One region of the Candidatus Methylopumilus turicensis genome, then DNA from elsewhere that is predicted to be linked to it. Evidence: predicted binding sites of a transcription regulator. Region 1 holds the regulator's gene; the other holds the start of a gene.
The links. The regulator sigma-54, encoded in region 1, starts transcription at its own class of promoters, with help from an activator protein. The targets are predictions, from matches to a motif close to TGGCACNNTTCCTGCT.

Region 1 (7,434 bases):
CATATACGTGACAACTTAGCCATCAGTTTGTCTGGCGGGGAGCGGCGTCGCGTTGAGATTGCACGTTGCTTAGCTACTGACCCAAAATTCATTTTATTGGATGAACCCTTTGCGGGTATTGACCCAATTGCCGTGCTGGACATTCAAAAAACCATCAAATTTTTAGCGGCCAAAAACATTGGTGTGCTGATTACCGACCATAACGTTCGAGAAACATTGGGTATCTGTGATCGCGCATATATTGTGAATGAGGGGCGTGTTTTTGCCTCTGGCACTTCTGCAGAAATTATTGAAAACCAAGACGTGAGAGCAGTCTATTTAGGGAAAGATTTTCGTCTTTAATCAGCGAGATCAGCCAAATCAAGCACTCAATGAAACAAAGCTTACAATTCAAACTCTCACAAAACTTAGCGCTAACCCCGCAACTGCAGCAGTCTATTAGACTCCTCCAGCTTTCATCACAAGAGCTCAATCAAGAGCTTGAAACCATCTTGCAAGAAAACCCATTGCTCGAACGCACGGATAAAAATGACGATGGGTCAGACAATATAAACGAATTCAGCATAGAAGGGTTTGCGACAGCAGATTCAGTGGTTAGCATTACTCCTGCCCAAACAAACGAGCAAAATCAGAACGAAAGCGCATTTCAAGACTCATTAAGCGATGATTACTTTGGTGGAACCAGCAATCATCGTTGGGAAGAAAACAACCATGCTGATGAAGATATCGACTACACATTTCAAGAAGTCGTTGTACCTTCCTTGCGCGAACACCTCATCAGTCAACTTCATTTAATGCCGCTCTCAGATCGAGATCAACTGCTTTCAATGGTGCTCATTGATGCGATTAATGAAGATGGATACCTAGAGCAATCTCTCGAAGAAATCGCTGAAATTCTCAACGCAGAACTTGAAGTGGACATGCTGGAACTTGAAACTGCACTCAAACACATACAACACCTTGACCCACCAGGCGTGGGGGCTAGAAACTTATCCGAATGCCTCACATTGCAACTCAAGCTGCTGCCAAATGAACTGCGAGAAGAGAATAAAAACGTGTTTGATTTAGCCCTGCAAATGGCGGAGCAACATTTACCATCACTCGCGTCACGCGACTTTGCCAAACTGAAAAAAAACCTCCGTTGCGATGATGAGAGCCTTCGCTTAGCCCAGAAAATGCTTAAGCATCTCGATCCGCGCCCAGGAAGTGAATTCACAAAACTCGCCTCAGGTCATTATATTCAACATGAAATTATGGTGAAAAAAGTCAAAGGGCAATGGCTTGCAAGTTTGAATGATGAGGTCGTTCCTAAATTACGTATTAATAAGCTCTATGCCGATATTCTGAAACGTAATCGAGATAGCTCAAGCCAATATTTAAATGGCCAAATGCAAGAAGCAAAATGGATGATTAAAAATATTGAGCAACGGTTCTCCACGATTTTAAGAGTGTCTCAGGCAATCATTGACCAACAAAGTCAGTTCTTCGAACATGGCGAGATTGCAATGCGACCCTTGATACTCCGTGAAATTGCAGATGCACTTGGTTTACACGAATCAACTGTCTCACGTGTAACGACGCGAAAGTACATGCTCACACCACGTGGCGTTTACGAGTTAAAATATTTTTTTGGAAGCCATGTCTCGACAAATACAGGTGGCGCATGTTCAGCAACAGCCATTCGAGCTCTGATTAAACAATTGGTGGCAGAAGAAAACCCAAAAAAACCTTTTTCAGATAATCAACTAACTGCAGTATTATCAAAACAAGGCATTGTCGTTGCAAGACGTACAATCGCTAAGTACCGCGAGTCTCTTAACATACCTGCGGCCAACCAACGCAAGTCCTTGTAAGACTTGCATCACTACCAAAAGGAGTTAATCATGAATTTACACTTAACGGGGCATCACTTAGAAGTTACTCCAGCGTTACGTGAATATATCGAAACAAAATTGGCTAAACTCAGCAATCATTTTGACCATATGATTGATGTTAAAGTGACATTGTCGGTGGAAAAACTGGTACAAAAAGTTGAAGCGACGATTCATGTTCCTGGGGCTGATTTGCATGCCGAATCAAGTGATGCAGATATGTATAGCGCCATTGATTTATTGGCCGACAAGCTTGATCGTCAGGTATTGAAACATAAAGAAAAAAATGCGGATCATCACAAAACAAATGGTGCTGTGAAGCATCAAGCAACTGAGTAATTCACTAGGTAACTTCTGATGGCCGAAATTAGCGTACACCAGCTTCACCAAGAAACCCGCCGCAAGCTCAAACTCACTTGGGTGGCGGGTAAATCTGGCGGAGACAATTTATTAAACAGTGAGACAGTTTCCAAGCCCTCGCTGGCTTTAACTGGTCATCGTAATTTCGTCCATCCCAACCGCGTTCAAGTCCTAGGTTGTGCGGAAATGGACTACTTGAACGGCTTAGATCCAGAAGAACAAAAACAGTCGATTAATCATTTATTCTCTCAAAAACTTGCAGCCCTCATCGTTGCCAATGGAGAGAAAGTACCGACTGAGCTAATGGTGGCAGCAGACAATCACCAGACTGCTTTAATGACATCGCCGTTGGCTAGCCCAAACTTAATGGATTTATTAAGCCATCATTTAGCACAAGCTCTGGCTGAATCAACCAGTGCACATGGCGTATTCATTGAGGTTCAGGGCTTTGGTGTGCTGATTAAAGGTAGCCCGGCTATTGGTAAAAGTGAGTTGGCATTAGAGCTGATATCACGCGGCCATCGTTTAGTCGCTGACGATATTGTCGATTTTTATCGTGTATCACCTGAGCGCATTGAAGGCCGCTGCCCGCCTTTATTGCAAGATTTTCTAGAAGTGCGCGGATTGGGCATTTTGAATATCCGTGCGCTCTTTGGTGATAGCGCTGTGAAGCCAACTAAGCCGCTTGATTTAATTATTCAGCTTGAAATGGCTGACACATTAGCCCCACAAAATTTAGATAGACTCAAAATCAAATCACATGATGAAGACGTGCTAGGCATCAAGGTGCAAAAAGTTGTCATTCCTGTTGCTGCTGGTCGCAACATTGCTGTTTTAGTCGAAGTAGCTGTTCGCAATCACATGCTTTTATTGCGCGGCGTCAATGGCACCAAGCAATTTATGGATAGGCAAGCACGCGAACTTAAAAATAATGCGAATCAAGACTGATGCAACTGATTATCGTCACAGGCCTATCTGGCTCAGGTAAAAGCGTGGTCCTCAAAGCCCTTGAGGACACTGGCTATTATTGCGTGGACAATCTGCCCGCAACCCTGCTCCCGCAAATCTATGAAAATTTAAAAGGCACTCAGAATCGAGTGGCGATTAGCACTGATACCAGAAGCGGGGCATTAGAAGCCCTGCCTGAGAATATTAAAAAATTAAAAGCTGTAGGCGTTAACGTTCAAGTGTTGTTTCTTGAATCGACCAAACAAGCTTTAGTTAAAAGATTTAGTGAAACGCGTCGGCGACACCCACTCAGCAATGAGGATATTACGCTCGGAGAAAGCATAGAACTTGAGCGTGAATTATTAGCACCACTTTCTGAGTTGGGACATCACATTGACACGAGTGAATTAAGCGCGAACACCTTACGGGGCTGGGTGAAAGATTTTGTCGCTCAAGAAAATAAAGAAATCACGCTCTTATTCGCCTCTTTTGGGTTTAAGCATGGCATTCCGCTTGATGCAGATTTTGTATTTGATGTGCGCTGCTTGCCAAATCCACATTACGACCCACTACTCAGACCAATGACAGGCCGTGATGCGCCGGTGAAAGCTTTTTTAGCGCAGCAACCTATGGTGCATGATATGTACCAAGACATTGAAAACTTTGTCACACGCTGGTTACCAAGCTTCGTCCAAGAAAATCGTAGTTACCTCACCATTGCCATTGGTTGCACGGGTGGACAACATCGCTCTGTTCATATTGTTGAAGAGCTGGGCAAACACTTTTCACAGCAACAACAAGTCTTAATCAGACATCGAGAACTGGAACTATCTTTATGATTGGTATTTTAATTGTCGCGCACGGAGCACTTGGCGAAAGCCTTATTCAATGCGCTACGCATGTCATGGGCGCACGCCCAGCATTATTAGAGCAGTTTGGGATTGATACCCACGACGACCCAGCGACCTTGTTACCTGTGATGCAAAAGGTAGTAAAAGATCTTGATGAAGGTGATGGGGTGCTAATCCTTTCAGACATTTACGGTGCAACCCCTTGTAATATCGTGAGCAAATTAGTGAAACAAAATAGCGTAGAGGGCATTGCTGGCGTGAATTTGCCGATGCTTGTCCGTGCCCTCACGTATCGCAATGTTGACCTAGCCAAGCTTGCAGAAAAAGCCATGAGTGGCGGGCAAGAAGGTGTGATTAATTTTACAGAAGCCGCCTGCAAAGAAAGTTCGGCTAAGGATGCGAGCAAATGAAGCAAGAAATTCTCATTATTAATAAGCTCGGCCTCCATGCCCGCGCGTCAACAAAGCTGACGCAAACAGCCAGCCAATTTAAAAGCGACATTTGGATAGAGCGCAACGGACGTCGCGTGAATGCAAAAAGCATTATGGGCGTCATGATGTTAGCTGCCAGCAAGGGCAGCATAGTCACTTTAGAAGCTAATGGCGCTGACGAAGTTGAAGCAATGGATGCGCTCGTTGCCCTCATTAACAATCGTTTTGGTGAGCCAGAGTAATGAGCTTTTCTATTCATGGGGTAGGGGTATCAAACGGCATTGCCATCGGCCATGCCCATTTGGTTTCGCACGCCCTGTTAGAAGTCGTCCATTACCAAGTGCCAAAGCATCTAATCGATCAAGAGCTTGCGCGTTTTGACCAAGCAATTAATACGGTTAAACATGATTTAGAAACCGTAAAAGCACAACTCCCAAGCAAATCACCTGCCGAACTGACTGCTTTCATCAATACACATTTGATGATTTTGAATGATCACACGCTCGCTGAAGACCCAAAACTCACCATCAAAAATGAGCACTGCAATGCCGAATGGGCGCTCAAACAGCAGATGGAAAGTATCGTCGAGCAGTTCGACCAGATCGAAGACGAATACTTACGTGAACGTAAACATGACGTCGTACAAGTTGTAGAACGCATTATTAAAGTCTTGCTTGGACGGCCTAGCCAAGTGCCTGTGCTGGAGCAAGAAAAAGCCATTATTTTAGTTGCACACGATATTTCACCAGCGGATGCCATTCAGTTTAAGCATCACCAATTTGCTGCATTTGTACGGATGTCGGCGGCGCAACCTCGCATACTGCCATTCTGGCACGTAGTCTCAATATTCCATCTATTGTTGCGCTGCAACGTGCAAGAACACTTATCCGCGATGGTGAATTACTGATCATCGATGGAACGCAGGGCGTTGTCATTGTTAACCCTGACAAAGACACGCTGGCTGAATACAAGCTCAGACAAGAGCAATGGCAAATCGAGCAACAAAAACTAAAGCGTATCAAGCTCACCAAAGCAGTGACTTTAGATGGCACAGCGATTGATTTATACGCGAACATTGAAGTGCCTGATGATGTTGTTCAAGTAAAAGCCTCAGGGGCCTCCGGCATTGGCCTCTATCGCACCGAATTCTTATTCATGAACCGCAGAGAAGCCCCTAATGAAGAAGAACAATTCGAAGCATATAAAGCAGTAGCAGAAGCGATGGATGGCAAACCAGTGACCATTCGAACGCTGGATTTAGGCGCTGACAAACAAATGAATGCTGATACAGAGCGTACATGCACGAATCCTGCACTTGGGTTGCGTGCAATTCGCTTATGTTTAGCTGAACCACAAATGTTCCACATCCAGTTGAGAGCGTTGTTACGTGCCTCCGCTTTTGGCAACATTAAGATTCTGATTCCAATGTTGTCTTCACTGACTGAACTCAGGCAAACGTTGTTATTAATCGAGCGCGCTAAACAAAGTTTGCGTGTCCAAAAAATTGGATTCAATAATGAGATTGAAGTTGGCGGCATGATTGAAATTCCAGCAGCCGCTTTGTGTGCAGAAGCTTTTGCTAAAGAATTGGATTTTCTCTCTATCGGCACCAACGATTTGATTCAATACTCACTCGCCATCGATCGAACTGATGATAGCGTTTCGCACTTGTATAACCCACTTCACCCAGCGATTCTGCAATTAATTGAAATAACACTTAAAGCTGGTCTTAAGCTTGGTAAAAAGGTGTCGGTTTGCGGTGAAATGGCTGGCGATTCAAAGTTAACACGTCTATTGTTAGGCTTGGGCTTGCGTCAGTTTTCTATGCACCCATCGCACATTTTGTCAGTCAAGCATCAAGTATTACAAAGTGATCTTGTAAAATTAGTCCCCACCGCACGTAAGATTTTGTCTAGCCATGACAGCGACAAGATTGAACCTTTACTCCAAAAAATGAATCTCTAAATTATAACAAAACCCAACACATGTGCACGACCAAAAGGAATTTGAATTGACCGACTTAGCAAACAATCCGTTATTGAGCTTTTCTGGCTTACCAAAATTTGACCAAATCAAAGCAGAGCACGTTGAACCTGCAATTGACCACTTACTCGAAACGGGTCGCAGCTCTGTTGAAAAACTAGCGTCATCAAGCGAATCGCCCACATGGGCTAATTTTGCCAAGCCATTAGAGGACATGGAAGAAAAGCTCTCGCGTGCGTGGTCGCAAGTTGGTCACATGAATGCTGTCGTCAACAGTCCCGAACTTCGCGAAGCTTACAATGCCAGCCTGCCAAAACTGACTGACTTTTATTCTGATTTGGGCCAAGACGAACGCTTGTATGCAAAATTCCGCGCGCTTAAAAATAGTGCTGAATTCGACACGCTCAATACTGCCCAACAAAAAATCGTAGAGAACGAACTACTTAGCTTTCGTTTAGGTGGTGCTGAGCTAGCGGACGCAGAAAAAGCTCGCTTCAAGTCCATACAAGAATCACTCTCCAAAATCACCACCAAGTTTGAAGAAAATTTGATGGATACCGTGAATGATTTTTCACACTTTGTAGAAGATGTCGCTGAGCTAAAAGGCGTACCAGAGGATGCACTTCAAGCCGCGCAAGAAGCAGCTTCCAGCGATGGAAAATCAGGTTATAAATTCACGCTACACTTTCCTTCTTATATGCCTGTATTGCAATATTGCAAAAATCGCCCACTGCGAGAGTTACTTTACCGCGCTTATGCAACAAGAGCTTCAGAGTTTGGCAAAAGCGAACTGGATAACACCCCGCTCATCAGCGAAATTCTGACACTTCGCCGCGAAGCGGCGACTTTATTAGGTTACAAAAACTATGCTGAAATGTCACTCGCTACCAAAATGGCTGATGCACCAGCAGATGTCATCTCGTTTTTAGATAACTTGGCGCAGCGCGCAAAACCTTTTGCAAAACGCGATATGCAAGAACTCACTGAGTA
Region 2 (7,434 bases), 210 kb from region 1:
TTTAGAAGATTTGATCATTCCTTACGAGTCAGATGAGGTCACGCGACTCATAGTCGATACGCATAATCAGCAAGCCTTTGCAGAAATAAGTCATCTCACAGTGGGAGACTTTAGGGATTGGCTGCTGACTGATGCAGTGGATACAGCAACGCTCACTCGGGTTGCGCCAGGCATCACGCCGGAAATGGCTGCCGCCGTCAGCAAGCTGATGCGTAACCAAGATTTAATTTTGGTGGCTAAGAAGTGTCAGGTGATTACGGCATTTAGAAATACGATTGGCTTACCAGGTCATATTTCCACACGTTTACAGCCTAACCATCCCACCGATGACCCGCGCGGGATTGCCGCTTCTATTGTAGATGGTTTGCTCTATGGTTCAGGCGATGCCGTCATTGGTATTAACCCAGCTACGGATAGCATTCCTGCTTTGATGGACTTATATTTCTTGGTGGATGAAATCATTAATCAATATCAAATCCCCACGCAGTCGTGCATCTTGACCCATGTGACCAATCAAATTCAGGTCATTGAAAAAGGCGCACCAGTAGATTTGGTATTTCAGTCCATTGCGGGCACTGAAAAAGCGAATAAGAGTTTTGGGATAGATTTGGCTGTGCTTGCAGAAGCACAGTCCGCAGCACTTTCGCTTAATCGCGGAACAGTCGGCAATAACGTCATGTATTTTGAAACTGGGCAAGGTTCAGTCCTTTCCGCGAATGCAAATTTCGGGGTGGATCAGCAGACTTGCGAGGCTCGCGCTTATGCGGTGGCGAGACACTTTTCACCGCTACTCTCTAATACCGTGGTTGGCTTTATCGGCCCAGAATATTTGTACGATGGTAAACAAATTATCCGTGCAGGTTTGGAAGACCACTTTTGTGGAAAGTTATTAGGCGTGCCGCTGGGCTGTGATGTTTGTTACACCAATCATGCGGAAGCTGACCAAGATGACATGGACACATTGATGACCTTGCTCGCTAATGCTGGGTTGACTTTCATCATGGGCATTCCAGGTGCGGATGACATTATGCTCAATTACCAAACCACCTCTTTCCACGATGCGTTGTACTTAAGAAAAGTACTAGGCTTGCGCGCTGCGCCAGAGTTTGAAAAATGGTTAAAACAGATGCATATCATGGATGAAAAAGGCAATGTCCAGCCTGTCACCCAAGCGCATCGTTTGTTACAAAACATGCCTAAACATTTGCTGAATGCGAGTTAACCAAATGACCAAAGAATTTCGGCCAACAATCAAAACTTCAGCCAGTACGGTGCAAGACCCTTGGGGCGATCTTAAACAATTTACCCGGGCCCGTATTGCCCTGGGGCGTGTTGGCAGCAGCTTGCCGACCAAAGAGATTTTAAGCTTTGGAATGTCCCATGCCATGGCGCGAGATGCGGTGCATTTAGCTTTAGACACTGATATCTTGCAATCGCAAATTGAAAGCCTTGGTGTTGAGGTCTTGAAATTGCATAGCCGTGCGCCTGATCGGGCCAGTTATTTATTAAGGCCAGATTGGGGGCGTCGATTAAGCGATGAAAGCGCCGAAATTATCAAAGCCCTTCCACAAGAAAAAATAGATGTCAGCATTGTGATTGGTGATGGACTCTCATCGCTAGCCGTGCAAAAGCATGCAGCGCCCATGTTGCAGGCCATTCAACAAACCATGCCTAGCGAGTGGAAGCTTGGCCCTGTGGTGATTGCCAGCCAAGCCCGCGTTGCTTTGGCCGATGAAGTTGGCGAGTTGATGCATGCGCGCATGGTGATTTTATTAATTGGCGAACGACCTGGCTTGAGTTCGCCAGATAGTTTGGGGCTGTATTTAACCTATCAGCCCAAAGTCGGTTGCAGCGATGCTGACCGCAATTGCATTTCAAATGTACGGCCAGAGGGGTTGAATTATGAAGCCGCTGCTAAGAAATTGATGTGGCTTGCTCAAGAATCTATGCGACTTAAAGTTTCAGGAGTCGCATTGAAGGACGAAAGCGATGTGCACCAAATTGATAAGGATGCCCAACAGTTGCTGACATAGGGCTCAGTCAATATCCGCCCACAAAGCCGTCGAATATTACGCTAAAGCTTTCGCACTTGATTGGTGCGATATGCGCCTTTTGTCAGTTAATGGTGCATTTAGGTGGCGCTGCACTTTGTGTAAGCCCTGATACTTTTTTACATTGGCCGTCTAGTTAACGAGGTCTTTGTCTAGCAAGCTTGTTAGCGACATTGTGCCATCTAGGCTCTAACTTATTAATTTTTAATGAAATTAATAATGCTCATTTAAAACATGAGGTTGGATATCTTGTATGACACCTCACTTGAAATCTTCGTTTTTATCTACTTTAAAAGTTGGCACGGCGATTGCTTTATATAAATCGTAAAACTTTGTTTTTATTTTTTTGCACTTCATATTAAAAGGAAAAATTATGCGTAAATCATTATTACTTGTTGCCGTTCTTGGCACATTGGCCTCATCACAAGCTGTGATGGCTGCTGAAGCGGCGGCTGCAACCCCAACATGGACATTCCCAACGAGCGTTTCATTGGTGAGCGACTACATCTGGCGCGGTCAGTCTCAAACTTGGGGCAACCCAGCGGTGCAAGCTGGTATCGAAGCAGACCACGTTTCGGGCGCTTATGTTGGTTTTTGGGGCTCTAACGTATCTAGCCATTGGTTGCCAAATGCAAACGTAGAGATGGATTTCTCTGCTGGCTTCCGCAATACATTTGCAACAGACTTTAAATATGACATCGGTGGAACATATATCTACTATCCTGATGCTGATTTTTCTAAAGCCCCAGTATTCGCGTATCAAAAATCTAAACTAAATACCTTGGAGTTGTACGGCAGTTTAGGCTGGAAGTGGTTCATGGTTAAAGGCGGTTATATGCCAACTAAGTTTTACGGCTGGAACACAAACAACTCAGGTACAGCCGCTACTAACCCACCAAATGGTCAAAGTTTTGCTGGTGATGCATCAGCAGGCTTAACTGGTGATACAAAGGGTTCTTATTACTATAGTGCTAGTGCTAGTTATGATTTCCCTATGGCTATTAACGTAGCTGGCGAAGTTGGCCATCAAACCATTGCAAATAGTACTGGTTTAGATTGGACTTGGTACAAGTTAGGTGTTACAAAAACATTCGAAGGCACTTTGGCTGGTTGGTCAGTAAATGCGTTTTATACAGGAACCACAGGCAGCGATGCATATAAAGGCTTCTTATCATTCGACAAAGCATCTGACACATCAACAGTCGATAAAAGTAAGTTCGTTGTTGGCATCACAAAAAGCTTCTAATCCGAAAGCGTTTTATTTTTAAAGCTATTTGAAGATATGTGGGCTATATGGCCTGCATATCTTCAACCATAGTGAGGAGACATAACATGAAATTTGTATCAGCGATTATCAAGCCATTTAAGCTTGACGAAGTGCGTGAAGCGCTTTCAGCGATTGGCGTTCAAGGAATCACGGTGACGGAAGTTAAAGGCTTTGGTCGTCAAAAAGGCCATACAGAGCTTTACCGTGGCGCTGAGTATGTGGTGGACTTTTTGCCTAAAGTGAAATTAGAAGTGGCGATTTCAGATGAAATGCTTGATCAAGTGATCGAAGTGATTGAGAAGTCTGCAACGACAGGAAAAATCGGGGATGGCAAGATTTTTGTCTTCAATCTTGAGCAGGTTTATCGCATTCGCACCGGTGAAACCGGTCCTGAAGCGCTATAAGGAGACAGACATGAAAAAATTATTATCAACGCTCGCGTTAATTAGTGCATTAGGGCTGGGCGTATTTGGTGTTACCAGTGTTAGTTACGCGGATGATACCAAAGCAGTTGCAACAGCCGTTGAAGTTGCGCCAGCCACAGATGCTGCCGCGGTTGTGCCTGCTGCACCTGTCGCTGCCGATGAGGTTGCCGCGACGCCAGTTTCAAACAAGGGCGATATCGCTTGGATGATTATGGCAACCGTCTTAGTCACCTTAATGGTGATTCCAGGTTTGGGTTTATTCTACGGCGGCTTGGTGCGCAGTAAGAATATGCTATCAATTTTGATGCAAACGTTTGTGATTTTCTCACTCATCGGTGTGCTTTGGGCTTTGTATGGTTATAGCGTAGCCTTTACTGATGGCAATGCCTTTTTTGGCGGTTTATCTAAAGCGTTCTTACAAGGCATTACACCCGATTCAGTTGTTGGCACCTTTAGTAAGGGTGTTGTGATTCCTGAATACATTTATGTCGCTTTTCAAATGACGTTTGCTGCCATTACACCGGCTCTGATCGTTGGTGCATTTGCGGAACGCATTAAGTTTTCAGCGGTATTGTTATTTGTGGTGCTTTGGTTCACGTTCTCTTACTTGCCAATTGCTCACATGGTTTGGTTCTGGGCAGGTCCTGATGCTTACACCACAAAAGCTGCGGCAGATGCTGCAACTGCTGGTGCAGGTTTCTTGTTCCAAAAAGGCGCCTTAGATTTTGCTGGCGGCACAGTCGTGCATATCAACGCGGGTATTGCGGCTTTGGTTGGTTCAATCATGCTTGGTAGACGTCTAGGCTATGGTAGAGAAGCCATGACACCACATAGCTTAACGATGACGATGATCGGTGCTTCGTTATTGTGGGTGGGTTGGTTTGGTTTCAACGTCGGTTCAAATTTAGAAGCGACAGGGTTTGCTGGCCTAGTGTTCGTGAACACCTTACTAGCAACCTGTGCGGCAACACTTTCTTGGACCTTTGTTGAGTGGATCACTAAAGGCAAGCCATCGATGTTGGGTGGTGTTTCAGGTGCGGTTGCAGGCTTGGTCGCGATTACGCCAGCGTGCGGATTTGCAGGCCCGATGGGTGCAATTGTTTTGGGTCTCGTTGTTTCACCCATTTGCTTCTTATTTGTATCAAAAGTAAAAAGTTGGTTTGGTTACGATGACTCACTCGATGTATTTGGTGTGCACGGAGTAGGCGGTATTGTTGGTGCGATTGGGACGGGGATTGTGGTCAATCCAGCGTTTGGTGGCACTGGCGTTTACGACTACGTCGCCAATGCTGTTGGCAGTTATGATATGTTGACGCAAGTGACTAGTCAGGCCTGGGGTGTGGGCGTGACAGTTGTTTGGTCAACCGTGGTTGCTGTGGTGGCTTACAAGATTGTGGACCTTGTTGTTGGTTTACGTGTAAGCGAAGAAATGGAACGAGAAGGTCTAGACACCAGTGAACATGGTGAGCGCGCTTACCATGTCTAAACTGATGGGTTACTAGAGGTAAATAAAAAAGCGGACAGCAATGTTCGCTTTTTTTATATCTGCGTGATTCATAGATAACTGCGTTAAAATTAGCAGCTAATTTAATTGTTTGGATATGCCCATTCATGATTCCACATCTGACGACCGCACTTAAAGGCCCTCTGCTGGCATTAGAGAAAAATATACTCGACAACATGCCTAAGATTGAGCATTGGTTTCGTGTGCAGTGGCTCGAGCATAGCTCGCCATTTTATGCCTCGGTAGATTTGCGTAATGCCGGATTCAAGCTTGCGCCTGTGGATACCAATTTATTTCCAGGCGGATTTAATAATCTTAATCCGGCTTTTTTATCATTGTGCGTGCAAGCGGCAACCGTCGCTGTTGAAAAGATTTGTCCTGAAGCGCATCGCTTATTACTGATTCCAGAGAACCATACACGTAACACTTTCTATTTGCGTAACGTGGCTGCTCTTGCGCATATTTTGCGCCAAGCGGGTTTGGATGTGCGGATTGGTAGCATCAATCCTGAAATTACTGAGCCGACCCAAATTGAAATTGAGCCGGGCCAAACCATTTTGCTGGAGCCAGTCAAGCGCGTTAAAAATCGCCTCACTTTAGAGGGGTTTGATAGTTGTGCAGTGCTTCTGAATAATGATTTGTCAGGTGGTATTCCTGATATTTTGAAAGGGGTAGAGCAAAATCTGATTCCACCTTTGCATGCCGGCTGGGCAACACGTCGCAAATCTGAACATTTTTCTGCTTACAACCAAGTGGCTGAACAATTCGCTGCGTTTTTAGGCATTGATGAATGGTTGATTAATCCTTATTTTGATACGGCGAGTGGTGTCGATTTTCAGGCGCGCGTAGGCGAAGATGAAATGGCAGCAAAAGTGGAAACTTTGCTCGCTAAAATCCAACAAAAATATCAAGAGTATGGCGTAGAACAAGAGCCTTTTTTGATTGTGAAAGCTGATGCTGGCACTTATGGCATGGGTATTATGACTGTGAAGAGCCCTGACGATGTGCGCGACCTAAACCGTAAACAGCGCAATAAAATGGCGGTGGTCAAAGAAGGCATGGAAGTGAATGAGGTCATCATTCAAGAGGGTGTTTATACCTTTGAGACGATTAATGATGCAGTGGCTGAGCCTGTGGTTTATATGATGGACCACTTTGTTGTGGGCGGTTTTTACCGCGTGCATACTGGTCGAGCCGTGGATGAAAACCTCAATGCGCCAGGCATGCATTTTGTGCCATTGGCATTTGATACCCCATGCTCAACGCCTGATTGCGCCGATGCGCCCGACACTGCTAAAAACCGCTTCTACGCTTATAGTGTGGTGGCGCGGTTAGCCTTGCTCGCGGCTGCGATTGAGCTAGAAGAAAACGACCCGGAGCGTTTGTAATGCGTATCGCACTTATTCTTGATTCTTTACATACCTTAAAACCACACAAAGACAGCAGCCTGGCCATGATGCGTGAGGCCGCCGCTCGTGGGCATGAATTATTTGTGGCACTCCAAGATGATTTGTTTTTACGCCAAGCGCAAGCGCGTTTGCGTGTGCAGTCTTTTGAATTTGTAGATGATGAGAATTGGTTTGTGGTGGGAGATTATCTTGAACATGCTCCGCAAGATTTTGATGTGGTGTTGATGCGAAAAGACCCGCCATTTGATAACGAATTTTTATATTCCACTTACCTTTTGGAGTTGGCCGTCAAGCAGGGCGCACGGGTGCTCAATAACCCAAGCGCCATTCGTGATTGGAATGAAAAACTTTCGGTCGCGAATTTTCCACAGTTTTCGCCTGAGTTTTTAGTGGCGCGTGACATCGGTTTAATTCGAGAGTTTTTACGGTCATATGGTGACATTGTGGTGAAGCCGCTTGATGGGATGGGCGGTACTAGTATTTTCAGACTCACGCAGTCAGATCCCAATATTAGTGTGATTCTTGAAACGATCACGGATAACGGTAATCGCACCATCATGGCGCAACGTTACTTACCGCAAATTTTGCAAGGCGATAAACGCATTATTGTGATTAATGGTGAGCCACTCCCTTATTCGCTGGCACGCATTCCAATGGCTGGCGAAACCCGGGGTAATTTAGCCGCGGGTGGAACCGGTGTGGCACAGAAACTTTCGGAGCGCGACCTTGAAATTGCTAGCACGGTTGGCAAAGTGCTTAAAGAAAAAGGCTTATTCTT

Region 2: BN1209_RS08405 (TorF family putative porin) is a predicted target of sigma-54. The motif match lies at 2,349-2,364, and genes of this name have one in related genera.

What each region holds. Positions count from the first base shown of each region.
Region 1 is NZ_LN794158.1:106,951-114,384, reverse strand. Features, by position in the region: gene lptB (LPS export ABC transporter ATP-binding protein) at 1-342, shown strand, start outside; gene BN1209_RS00620 (RNA polymerase factor sigma-54) at 372-1,853, shown strand; gene hpf (ribosome hibernation-promoting factor, HPF/YfiA family) at 1,884-2,210, shown strand; gene hprK (HPr(Ser) kinase/phosphatase) at 2,229-3,179, shown strand; gene rapZ (RNase adapter RapZ) at 3,179-4,018, shown strand; gene BN1209_RS00600 (PTS sugar transporter subunit IIA) at 4,015-4,440, shown strand; gene BN1209_RS00595 (HPr family phosphocarrier protein) at 4,437-4,703, shown strand; partial or broken gene ptsP (phosphoenolpyruvate--protein phosphotransferase) at 4,703-6,426, shown strand; gene BN1209_RS00585 (M3 family metallopeptidase) at 6,473-7,434, shown strand, end outside.
Region 2 is NZ_LN794158.1:1,655,662-1,663,095, reverse strand. Features, by position in the region: gene BN1209_RS08415 (ethanolamine ammonia-lyase subunit EutB) at 1-1,222, shown strand, start outside; gene eutC (ethanolamine ammonia-lyase subunit EutC) at 1,227-2,033, shown strand; gene BN1209_RS08405 (TorF family putative porin) at 2,425-3,297, shown strand; gene glnK (P-II family nitrogen regulator) at 3,384-3,722, shown strand; gene BN1209_RS08395 (ammonium transporter) at 3,733-5,229, shown strand; gene gshA (glutamate--cysteine ligase) at 5,355-6,635, shown strand; gene gshB (glutathione synthase) at 6,635-7,434, shown strand, end outside.